DNA from 3 places in the Pseudarthrobacter sp. CC12 genome. Region 1 is predicted to be linked to each of the others. Evidence: riboswitches for the same ligand, from Rfam matches in the RefSeq annotation. Region 1 holds a riboswitch; each other region holds the start of a gene.

Region 1 (3,272 bases):
CCCTGCGAAGCCCAGGCTGCCGACGACCAGCAGCCGCCGCCGCCCAATCCGGTCGCCGAGGCTTCCCATTGATACCAGCAGCCCTGCCAGGACCAGTGGATAGGCGTCCACGATCCACAGCAGCTGCAGGCCCGTCGGTTCCAGGGCGCGGGCGATGGCGGGCAGGGCGAAGGTCAGGGCGGTATTGTCCACTGCCACCAGCAGCACGGGAAACATCAGCAGCCCCAACGCGAGCCAATCCCGCCACGGTGGCCGCATGGCGGAGCTGTCCCTTTGTAAGGAGGCCGGGCGAATGGAGGTCGTCATGTAATAACTGTACCGTCTGGACGGTATAGTTTGAAACCGAAGCATTCCTTCTTCCCTGCCGGTGGAGGGCATGATGGAAGGCATGCCCCGAAAGCCTGTAGCCCGTGATGCGGTCCTTGACGCCTTCGAGTCCCTGCTGATCGAAGTGGGGGAGCGCGCTGCAACCCTCGACGCCGTAGCCCGTAAGGCCGGGGTGTCCAAAGGTGGCCTCCTCTACCACTTTCCCAACAAGGAAGCGCTCATCGCCGTGCTGCTGGACCGCCTTGAGGGGTTGGCCAAGGCGGATGCCGACGCGATGGCTTCGGCCAGCGAAGGTGCCGCCGCGTATTTCATCCGTTCCTCTGTCTGGGCGGATACTCCTCTGGACCGGGTCATTGTGGCCGCCACGCGGCTTGCCGAGGTGGCGCATGAGGAGACCCGCCGCCGGTTCGCCGCCATCCAGCAGCGGTGGCTGGACGAGATTGCTGCGGATGTGGGGCCCGGCCTGGCCAGGGCTGTCCTGTATATGGGTGACGGTTTGTACTTCAATGCCATGCTTTCCGTGGGCCCTGCGCCGGAAGGCGGAGCAGCCGCTGACGTGGAGGAACTCCTGGCCGCGTTGGAACGGCTCCGCAGGTAGTTTTCCATTTGCCGGAGGGCTTCTGGCGTAGGACAATGGAGAGTTGTGAGGGCTGTCACCGGCCGTCATGATCCAACAAATGAATAGCCTTTGATCTGCGGCGGGAGAGTTCTGCCGGAAGTACAGGCAGGCGCCGTAGGAGCAAATCCTCCCCAGGAATCTCGCAGGCCCCTGTACCGCCGCGGCGAGGCACCTCTGGAAAGCAGCAGGCAGTTGTCCGGCCTCCCTTGGGGGAAGCGGAACGGCTGTTGTGCTCACCGACGGTGCAAGCGGTTCCTGCGCAGGCAGGCGACGCGGAAACTCTCAGGTCCAATACAGAGCGGGGAGGGACCCGAATAGCTGTGGCGTACCCTGCGCCGCCTGAATAAATGGAGTTCCTTCGTGTCGGTTACCCCAACCTCCACCACCTTCGTAGACCGCCACATTGGCGCACGCCGCCAGGACGACGCCGACACCATGCTCAAAGCCGTGGGCTACGGCACGGTCGATTCCCTGGTGGACACCGCCGTGCCCAAGGTCATCCGCCAGGACACGGCCCTCCGCCTGCAGGATGCCCTCAGTGAGGTTGAGGTGCTTGCTGAATTGCGCCGGCTGGCCGCCAAGAACAAGACCGCGGTCCAGATGATTGGCCAGGGCTACTACGACACCATCACCCCTGCCGTGATCCGCCGGAACATCCTCGAGGCCCCGGCCTGGTACACCGCCTACACCCCGTACCAGCCCGAAATTTCCCAGGGCCGGCTTGAGGCACTCCTGAACTTCCAGACCATGGTCCAGGACCTGGTGGGCCTGCCCATCGCCAACGCCTCCCTGCTGGATGAAGCCACCGCCGTGGCCGAAGCGGTGCTGCTCATGCGCCGCGCCAACAAGACCAAAGACGCCCACGACGGCAAGACCGTCCTGGACATTGACGTGCTGCCGCAGACCATTGCCATCGTCAAGGGCCGCGCCGAGGCGCTCGGCTTCGAGGTTGAGGTTGCCGACCTGTCCAAGGGCCTCCCTGAAGGTGCGATCAACGGGATCGTGCTCCAGCAGCCCGGCGCCTCAGGCCGGGTCTGGGATCAGTCCGCCACCATTGCGGCGGCGAAGGACCGCGGTGCGCTGGTTACCGTGGCCGCCGACCTGCTGGCCCTGACCCTGATAACGCCTCCCGGCGAGCAGGGCGCCGACATCGCCGTCGGCTCCACGCAGCGTTTCGGGGTGCCGCTGTTCTTCGGCGGGCCGCACGCCGCCTACATGGCCGTCCGCAAGGGCCTGGAGCGTTCCATGCCCGGCCGCCTGGTGGGCGTGTCCAAGGACGACGCAGGGATGCCCGCGTACCGCCTCGCGCTGCAGACGCGCGAGCAGCACATCCGCCGCGAAAAGGCCACGTCCAACATCTGCACCGCGCAGGCCCTCCTGGCCATCGTCTCCTCCATGTACGCCGTCTACCACGGCCCCGACGGGCTGAAGGCGATCGCGGAAACCGCCCACGGCCATGCACGAACACTGGCGGCCTCGCTGGCGGGTGCCGGTGTGGAGGTGCTGCACACGAGCTTTTTCGACACCCTGACGGTCCGGGTCCCGGGACGCGCTGCCGCGATTGTCGCCGCCGCCGAAGCACGCGGGATCAACCTGCGTCCCGTCGACGCCGACACCGTGGGCATTTCCCTGGATGAAACCACGACGCCGGCCATCGTCGCCGAGGTTGCCGACGTCTTTGGCGCCACCGTTGCCGGGATCCGCGGCGAGGGCCAGGGCTTTGTGCTGGAGGCCGCCGTGGAGCGTTCCTCCGACTACCTGCAGCACCCGGTCTTCAACACGTACCGGTCCGAAACCCAGCTCCTGCGCTACATCCGGAAGCTGTCGGACCGGGACCTCGCGCTGGACCGCACCATGATCCCGCTGGGCTCGTGCACCATGAAGCTGAACGCCACCGCCGAGATGGAAGCCATCTCCTGGCCGGAGTTTGCCTCCATCCACCCCTTCGCCCCGGACTCCCAGACCGAAGGCTGGCGCGAACTCATCGCGGACCTGGAAGCGGACCTGACCACGATCACCGGGTATGACCAGGTGTCCATCCAGCCCAACGCGGGCTCCCAGGGCGAACTGGCCGGGCTGCTGGCTATCCGCGGGTACCACCACTCCCGCGGCGAGCAGCAGCGCAACGTCTGCCTGATCCCGGCCTCGGCCCATGGCACCAACGCTGCCTCCGCCGTCCTGGCCGGCATGAAGGTCGTAGTGGTTGCCACCGCCGCGGACGGCACCATCAATCACGATGACCTGACGGCCAAGATCGAGGCGAACAAGGACGTCCTCTCGGCGATCATGATCACCTACCCGTCCACCCACGGCGTCTACGATGCGG
Region 2 (3,272 bases), on a different contig from region 1:
ATCCGCCGTGGCTCCACAGGTTGGTGAAGGTGGCAGGGCCGGCGTCGGACTGGAAACCGGTGAAGATCATGAACAGGCCAACGATGATCAGCGCAGCAATGGCAATGATCTTGATGAGCGCGAACCAGAACTCCGTCTCGCCAAAGGCCTTGACGGTGGTGAGGTTCAGCAGGAGAAGGATGGCTACGGTGGCCAGGCCGGGGATCCACAGGGGCACCCCGGGCCACAGTTCCCGGGAGTAGCCGGCGATGGCGATGACATCGGCGATGCCGGTGATGACCCAGCAGAACCAGTAGGTCCAGCCCGTAAAGAAGCCGGCCCACGGGCCCAGCAGATCTGCGGCGAAATCGCTGAAGGACTTGTAGTTGAGGTTGCTGAGCAGCAGTTCACCCATGGCACGCATGACGAAGAACAGCATGAAACCGATGATCATGTATACGAAGATCACCGAGGGGCCGGCTGCCGAGATGGTCTTGCCGGAACCCATGAACAGGCCGGTGCCGATTGCGCCGCCGATGGCGATCAGTTGGATGTGGCGGTTGCTGAGCTGCCGCTCCAGGTGCGGGGCTCCGCTGCCGGGGGACGTCGGGGAATGGGTCGTCATTGAGGAACTCCATCGTTCGAGCGGCACCCGGGGTGTCGCAAAGATTGGATTTCCTCCCCGCTCTGTCTTGGACCTGAGAGTTTCCACTCGCCGGGATGGCGTGCTTGCACCGTCGGTGAGCCAGGACAGGGCCTGGCTGCTTTCCAGAGTTGCCTCACCGCGGCGGTACGTGGGCCTGAGAGTTTCCTGGGGAGGGTTTGCTCCTACGGCGCCTGCTGAACGTACCGGCAGGGCTCTCCCGCCGCAGGTCAAAAGCGTTGATTGGTAAATCAGTGTTCAGTTATCGGAGGGCATCAGCTGCGGGCTTTCCAGCCGCACGGCGCATTTTTGGGCCTCCGGTAATCACAGCCGGCGACGGAGCGCCCAGCGTTCTTTGGGCCAGTTCCGCTGTCCGGCCGGATCACGGGGTTCAGTGTGGCGTCCGTCACGAACAAAAGTCAAGCCCGGCATTACGACGCCGCCGTAATGCTGCCGCCGGCAGCCTTCATGACGGGCCAACTTGCACCCCCGGGCCGCATCCTGTAACTTGTGAGCCGAATCACCCACATTTCAATAAGCCTTTCGAGCTGTGGCGGGAGAGTTCTCCCGGCCATCACCGGGCAGGCGCCGTAGGAGCAAATCCTCCCCAGGAATCTCTCAGGCCCATGTACCGTCACGGCGAGGCGACTCTGGAAAGCAGTGCTGCTCCGGCAGTACTCACCGACGGTGCAAGCAGGCCCTGGCTGGGTTTGCGGAATCTCTCAGGTCCAATACAGAGCGGGGAGGGACCCGATCCATGCCGAGCCACCCGTGGCCGGCCAATCCTGGAGTTCCTCATGACGATTCAATCCCAACCGTCTGTCTTTGCGGACCGGCACATCGGTGCACGCCGCCAGGCTGACGTGGACACCATGCTCAAGGCCGTTGGCTACGACAGCGTTGACGGCCTTGTGGACATCGCCGTCCCCAATTCGATCCGCCAGTCCAAGCCGCTCGCGCTCAAGGGCGCCCTCAGCGAGGTTGAGGTGCTTGCTGAATTGCGCCGGCTGGCCGCCAAGAACAAGACCGCTGTCCAGATGATCGGCCAGGGCTACTACGACACCATCACCCCTGCGGTGATCCGCCGGAACGTGCTGGAAGCCCCCGCCTGGTACACCGCCTACACGCCCTACCAGCCCGAAATTTCCCAAGGCCGGCTCGAGGCACTCCTGAACTTCCAGACCATGGTCCAGGACCTGGTTGGCCTGCCCATCGCCAACGCCTCGCTGCTGGACGAAGCCACCGCCGTGGCCGAGGCCGTGCTGATGATGCGCCGCGCCAACAAAAACAAGGACGCCCGCGACGGCAAGACCGTCCTGGACGCCGACGTCCTGCCCCAGACCATCGCCATCGTCAAGGGCCGCGCCGAGGCGCTCGGCTTCGAGGTTGAGGTTGCCGACCTGTCCAACGGCCTGCCCGACGGCGACATCAACGGCATCGTGCTCCAGCAGCCCGGCGCCTCCGGCCGCGTCTTCAACCACGCAGGCGTCATCGCCGAGGCCAAGGAACGCGGCGCACTGGTTACCGTCGCTGCCGACCTGCTGGCCCTGACCCTGATCACCCCTCCGGGGGAGCAGGGCGCCGACATCGCCGTCGGCTCCACCCAGCGTTTCGGTGTGCCGCTGTTCTTCGGCGGCCCGCACGCCGCCTACATGGCCGTGGCCAAGGGCCTGGAGCGTTCCATGCCCGGCCGCCTGGTGGGCGTGTCCAAGGACGACGCCGGCCTCCCGGCCTACCGCCTGGCGCTGCAGACGCGCGAGCAGCACATCCGCCGCGAAAAGGCCACGTCCAACATCTGCACCGCGCAGGCCCTGCTGGCCATCGTGTCCTCCTTCTACGCCGTTTACCACGGCCCGGACGGACTGAAGGCCATCGCCGAGCGCGTCCACAACAACTCCCGCGCCCTGGCCACCACCCTCAAGGTCGCAGGCCGGGAACTGGCCACTGAGACGTTCTTCGACACGGTCACTGTCTCCGTTCCCGGCAAGGCCGCCAAGGTCATCACCGCTGCTGAAGCACGCGGGATCAACCTGCGGCATATTGATGCCGACACCATCGGCGTGTCCGTGGATGAAACCACGACGCCGGAAATCCTGTCCGCGATCGCCGTCGCCTTCGGTGCCGGCCCCGTGGTGGACGCCGAGGGCTTCGAACTGCCCGCAGAGGTGCTCCGCACCTCCGAGTACATGCAGCACCCGGTGTTCAACACCCACCGGTCCGAAACCCAGCTCCTGCGCTACATCCGCAAGCTCTCTGACCGGGACCTCGCGCTGGACCGCACCATGATCCCGCTGGGCTCGTGCACCATGAAGCTGAATGCCACCGCCGAGATGGAAGCCATCTCCTGGCCGGAGTTCGCCTCCATCCACCCCTTCGCCCCGGACTCCCAGACCGAAGGCTGGCGTGAACTGATCAGTGGCCTGGAAGCCGACTTGGCGGAAATCACCGGCTACGACCAGGTGTCCCTCCAGCCCAACGCCGGGTCCCAGGGCGAGCTCGCCGGCCTGCTGGCCATCCGCGGCTACCACCGCGCGAACGGCGACACCCAGCGCAACGTCTGCCTGATCCCGGCCTCGGCCCACGGCACCAACGCCGCCTCCGCCGTCCTGGCCGGCATGAAGGTCGTCGTCGTTGCCACGGCCGCGGATGG
Region 3 (3,272 bases), on a different contig from region 1:
CAGCAGGGCGGTTCCTTCCTCGCCCAGCATGATGGCCATGACCATGGTGCCGGCTTTCTCCGGGTTGGTGAGGCGAATGCCGTGGAGCTCGGCCAGCGACGTCGCATAGAGGGCTGTCGCCTCCAGGAAGCCAACCGTCGCGGCCGCAGACAGTCCCAGCGACGCGACGGTACCCACACCCGGGACGACGGCGGTGGCGCCCACCAAGGCACCTCCGCCGGCCACCGCCCTAAGGTAGTCACGCTCCGCGATGTCTGCGAGCTGCGCTGCGGTAGCCCGCGGATGCTTCTTCTGGAGCCGGCGGATATAGGCCACCACCAAGGGCCGCTGGACCTGCACTGCCTTCAGGAGCATGTTGTGGACGCCGGGCTTGGGCTTGCCCTCGGCATCGAACATTGCGTTATGGGCGGTTTCCTGTGCGATTCGTACTGCGGGATTGCTGCGCCTGGCCATGGTCACCTTCATTCAAATCGACCTGCAGCGGGTGGGCTGCCGTGCTTATCCATCCTATGTGGACAAACACTAAGCATGCTGAACTTTCCGGCCGGCACTTGGTTCTTCCCCGCCGCTCGTCCCTAGCTGCCGGTGCCCGCCAGGTTGTTGAACGTGTACAGGTGCACCCCCTCCACCACCCCGCCGCCCTCCAGCTCCGCAAGGATCGCCTGCGGTGAGTAGAGGCCGCCCTTGAGCAGGCGGCGGCCAAGCGGGCCCCTGCGATTCAGGAGTTTGAGGGACGGGCCCACACCGATTTTCAGTGCGGCACGAATGAGCTGCGCCCGTGGAACGGTGCCGGCAACTCCGGCCCAGACAGGGAGCCGCACCCCTTCCCGGCGGAGCATTTCTGCGTACCACTGGATGCGGGAGGCCGAGAAGCACAGCTGCGTCACCACGGATGAGGCCAGATGCTGCTTTTCCAGCAACGCATCAAGCATATGCAGTTCGCTGTGGCCGGGATGGCCTTCCGGGTAGCCCGCCACACCGGCCCGGATGGTGCCGCCGGACAGCTCGGCGAGGTCCTCCAGCAGCGGAAGGCTGCTGTCATAGGGCCCGGCGGGCTCCCATGCGTCACCGCCGACGGCGAATACTTCGGTGATTCCGGCATCGTGGCAGTTCCGGACCACACCGGCCAGCTGCCCACGGCTTTCGATGCTCCGTGCGGCCAGGTGCGGGACAACCTCGAAGCCGAGGTAGGCAAGCTCGATGGCTGTCCGGATGGTCGGCCCCACACCCTGGCGCGGCAGGCAGGTCACCGTCAGGGCCGTGCCGGCGGGAGCGTGTGCCTGGACGAGGGCGGCAACGTCCTCGGTGGGATTGACCTGCATCCGGACGGGCAGCGCTGCCCCGGAACCGGAGGCCTGTCCTGCCGCGGGGATCGATGCGGCGGCTGGTGCCATGAGGGATCGAATCGTCATGAGGAACTCCAGGATTGGCCGGCCACGGGTGGCTCGGCATGGATCGGGTCCCTCCCCGCTCTGTATTGGACCTGAGAGATTCCGCAAACCCAGCCAGGGCCTGCTTGCACCGTCGGTGAGTACTGCCGGAGCAGCACTGCTTTCCAGAGTCGCCTCGCCGTGACGGTACATGGGCCTGAGAGATTCCTGGGGAGGATTTGCTCCTACGGCGCCTGCCCGGTGATGGCCGGGAGAACTCTCCCGCCACAGCTCGAAAGGCTGTATTCAAATGTGGTGCCACGGCGGCCGGCGCCTGCCCCTCCGCCTGGGAGGAGTGCAGCGCCGGCGGCGTGGATGGGCCTGCAACTAGCGGAGGATGACCGTCCGGTTGCCGGAGAGGACTATCCGCCCTTCAGCGTGCCAGCGGACGGCATTCGTGAGCGCCTTGCATTCGGCGTCGCGGCCAACCGTGACCAGGTCTGAAGCGGAATACGTGTGGTCCACCTCGATGACCTGCTGCGAAATGATAGGCCCCTCGTCCAGCTCCGAGTTCACGTAGTGGGCAGTGGCGCCCACCGTCTTGACACCGCGTTCGTACGCCTGGTGGTACGGCTTTGCGCCCTTGAAGCTGGGCAGGAACGAGTGGTGGATGTTGATGGCCTTGCCGCTGAGGCGCGTAGTGGCTTCATCGCTGAGCACCTGCATGTAGCGGGCCAGCACCACCAGTTCCACTGCGTACTGGTCCACCAGTTCCAGCAGGCGCCCCTCAGCTTCCGCCTTGGTATCGGGCGTGACCGGGATGTGGTGGAACGGGACACCGTGCCACGCGGCAAGGGGTTCCAGGTCCGGGTGGTTGGACACCACGGCGGCAATCCGGACGGGCAACTCACCGCTGCGGGCGCGGAACAGGAGGTCGTTGAGGCAGTGGTCGTATTTGGACACCATGACCAGGATGGGCTGCTTGCGGCCGTGGCGTTCGAGGCGCCAGTCCATCTGCCACTCCTGGGCCACCTGCTCAAAACCGGCCCGGAGGCGGTCGAGTTCCACCTCTACCTGCGCGGTGACGTGGATCCGCATGAAGAACCTGCCGCTCGCGCGGTCCCCGAACTGCTTGATGTCCACGATGTAGCATTCCTGCTCCAGCAGGTAGGCCGCCACCGCCTGGACGATGCCGAGCGCATCCGGGCAATGGAATGTCAGGACGAATTCCTTGCCCGTTTCCGGAGCCACGGCCTGGCGCTGCCGGGCCGTGGCCGTGCTGGCCTGCGACATGCGGGCTTCCGTGCCGATCACCGCTTGACCCGCTCTTCCCCCGCTTCTGCGGCGGCAACCTGACGGGCGGCCTGGCCGGATGCGGCGTCGGTGAAGTCCTGGTCTGCCTGCAGTTCAGCCTGGAACGTGGCAAATCGGGCCTGGTGTGCGGGCCGGCGGCGGAGGACGAACCAAGCGGCGCCCAGCAGGACGAACCAGACCGGCGTGACCAGCAGGGCCACCAGGGTGTCCGGCTGGGTGGTGAGGCTCCAGATCACGAAAGCGAAGAAGGCGAAGACAACCCAGACCATGGCAACACCGCCGGGCATCTTGAACTTCGATGCTTCATGCAGGTGCGGCCGGCGGCGGCGGAAGGCGATGTAGCTGGCCAGGATGATCGACCAGACAAAGACGAAGCAGACAGCTGAGACGGTGGTGACCATGTCGAAGGCCTTGCCCACGTCCTGGCCCGCATACATGAGGACGACGCCGGACAGCAGCAGCACGCAGGAGAGGAACAGTGCGTTCTGGGGCACCTTCCGCCGGGACAGTTTGCCAAACACGTTAGGTGCGTCGCCTTCCTGGGCAAGGCCGAAGACCATGCGGGAGGTCGAGTAGATGCCGGAGTTC

What was found. Region 1 has a riboswitch for glycine ahead of gcvP (aminomethyl-transferring glycine dehydrogenase). Riboswitches for the same ligand answer to the same signal wherever they lie in the genome.
Region 2: another riboswitch for glycine. It lies ahead of gcvP (aminomethyl-transferring glycine dehydrogenase); the one in region 1 lies ahead of gcvP (aminomethyl-transferring glycine dehydrogenase).
Region 3: another riboswitch for glycine. It lies ahead of PV772_RS21855 (methylenetetrahydrofolate reductase); the one in region 1 lies ahead of gcvP (aminomethyl-transferring glycine dehydrogenase).

The regions. Positions count from the first base shown of each region.
Region 1 covers NZ_JARDJH010000042.1:2,275-5,546, reverse strand. The annotation lists gene PV772_RS20050 (MFS transporter) at 1-306, opposite strand, end outside; gene PV772_RS20045 (TetR/AcrR family transcriptional regulator) at 389-925, shown strand; glycine riboswitch at 1,017-1,114, shown strand; gene gcvP (aminomethyl-transferring glycine dehydrogenase) at 1,307-3,272, shown strand, end outside.
Region 2 covers NZ_JARDJH010000054.1:4,085-7,356, reverse strand. The annotation lists gene cycA (D-serine/D-alanine/glycine transporter) at 1-604, opposite strand, end outside; glycine riboswitch at 758-855, opposite strand; glycine riboswitch at 1,167-1,266, shown strand; gene gcvP (aminomethyl-transferring glycine dehydrogenase) at 1,420-3,272, shown strand, end outside.
Region 3 covers NZ_JARDJH010000054.1:7,673-10,944, reverse strand. The annotation lists gene PV772_RS21860 (hypothetical protein) at 1-453, opposite strand, end outside; gene PV772_RS21855 (methylenetetrahydrofolate reductase) at 576-1,412, opposite strand; glycine riboswitch at 1,566-1,665, opposite strand; gene purU (formyltetrahydrofolate deformylase) at 1,758-2,663, opposite strand; gene cycA (D-serine/D-alanine/glycine transporter) at 2,681-3,272, opposite strand, start outside.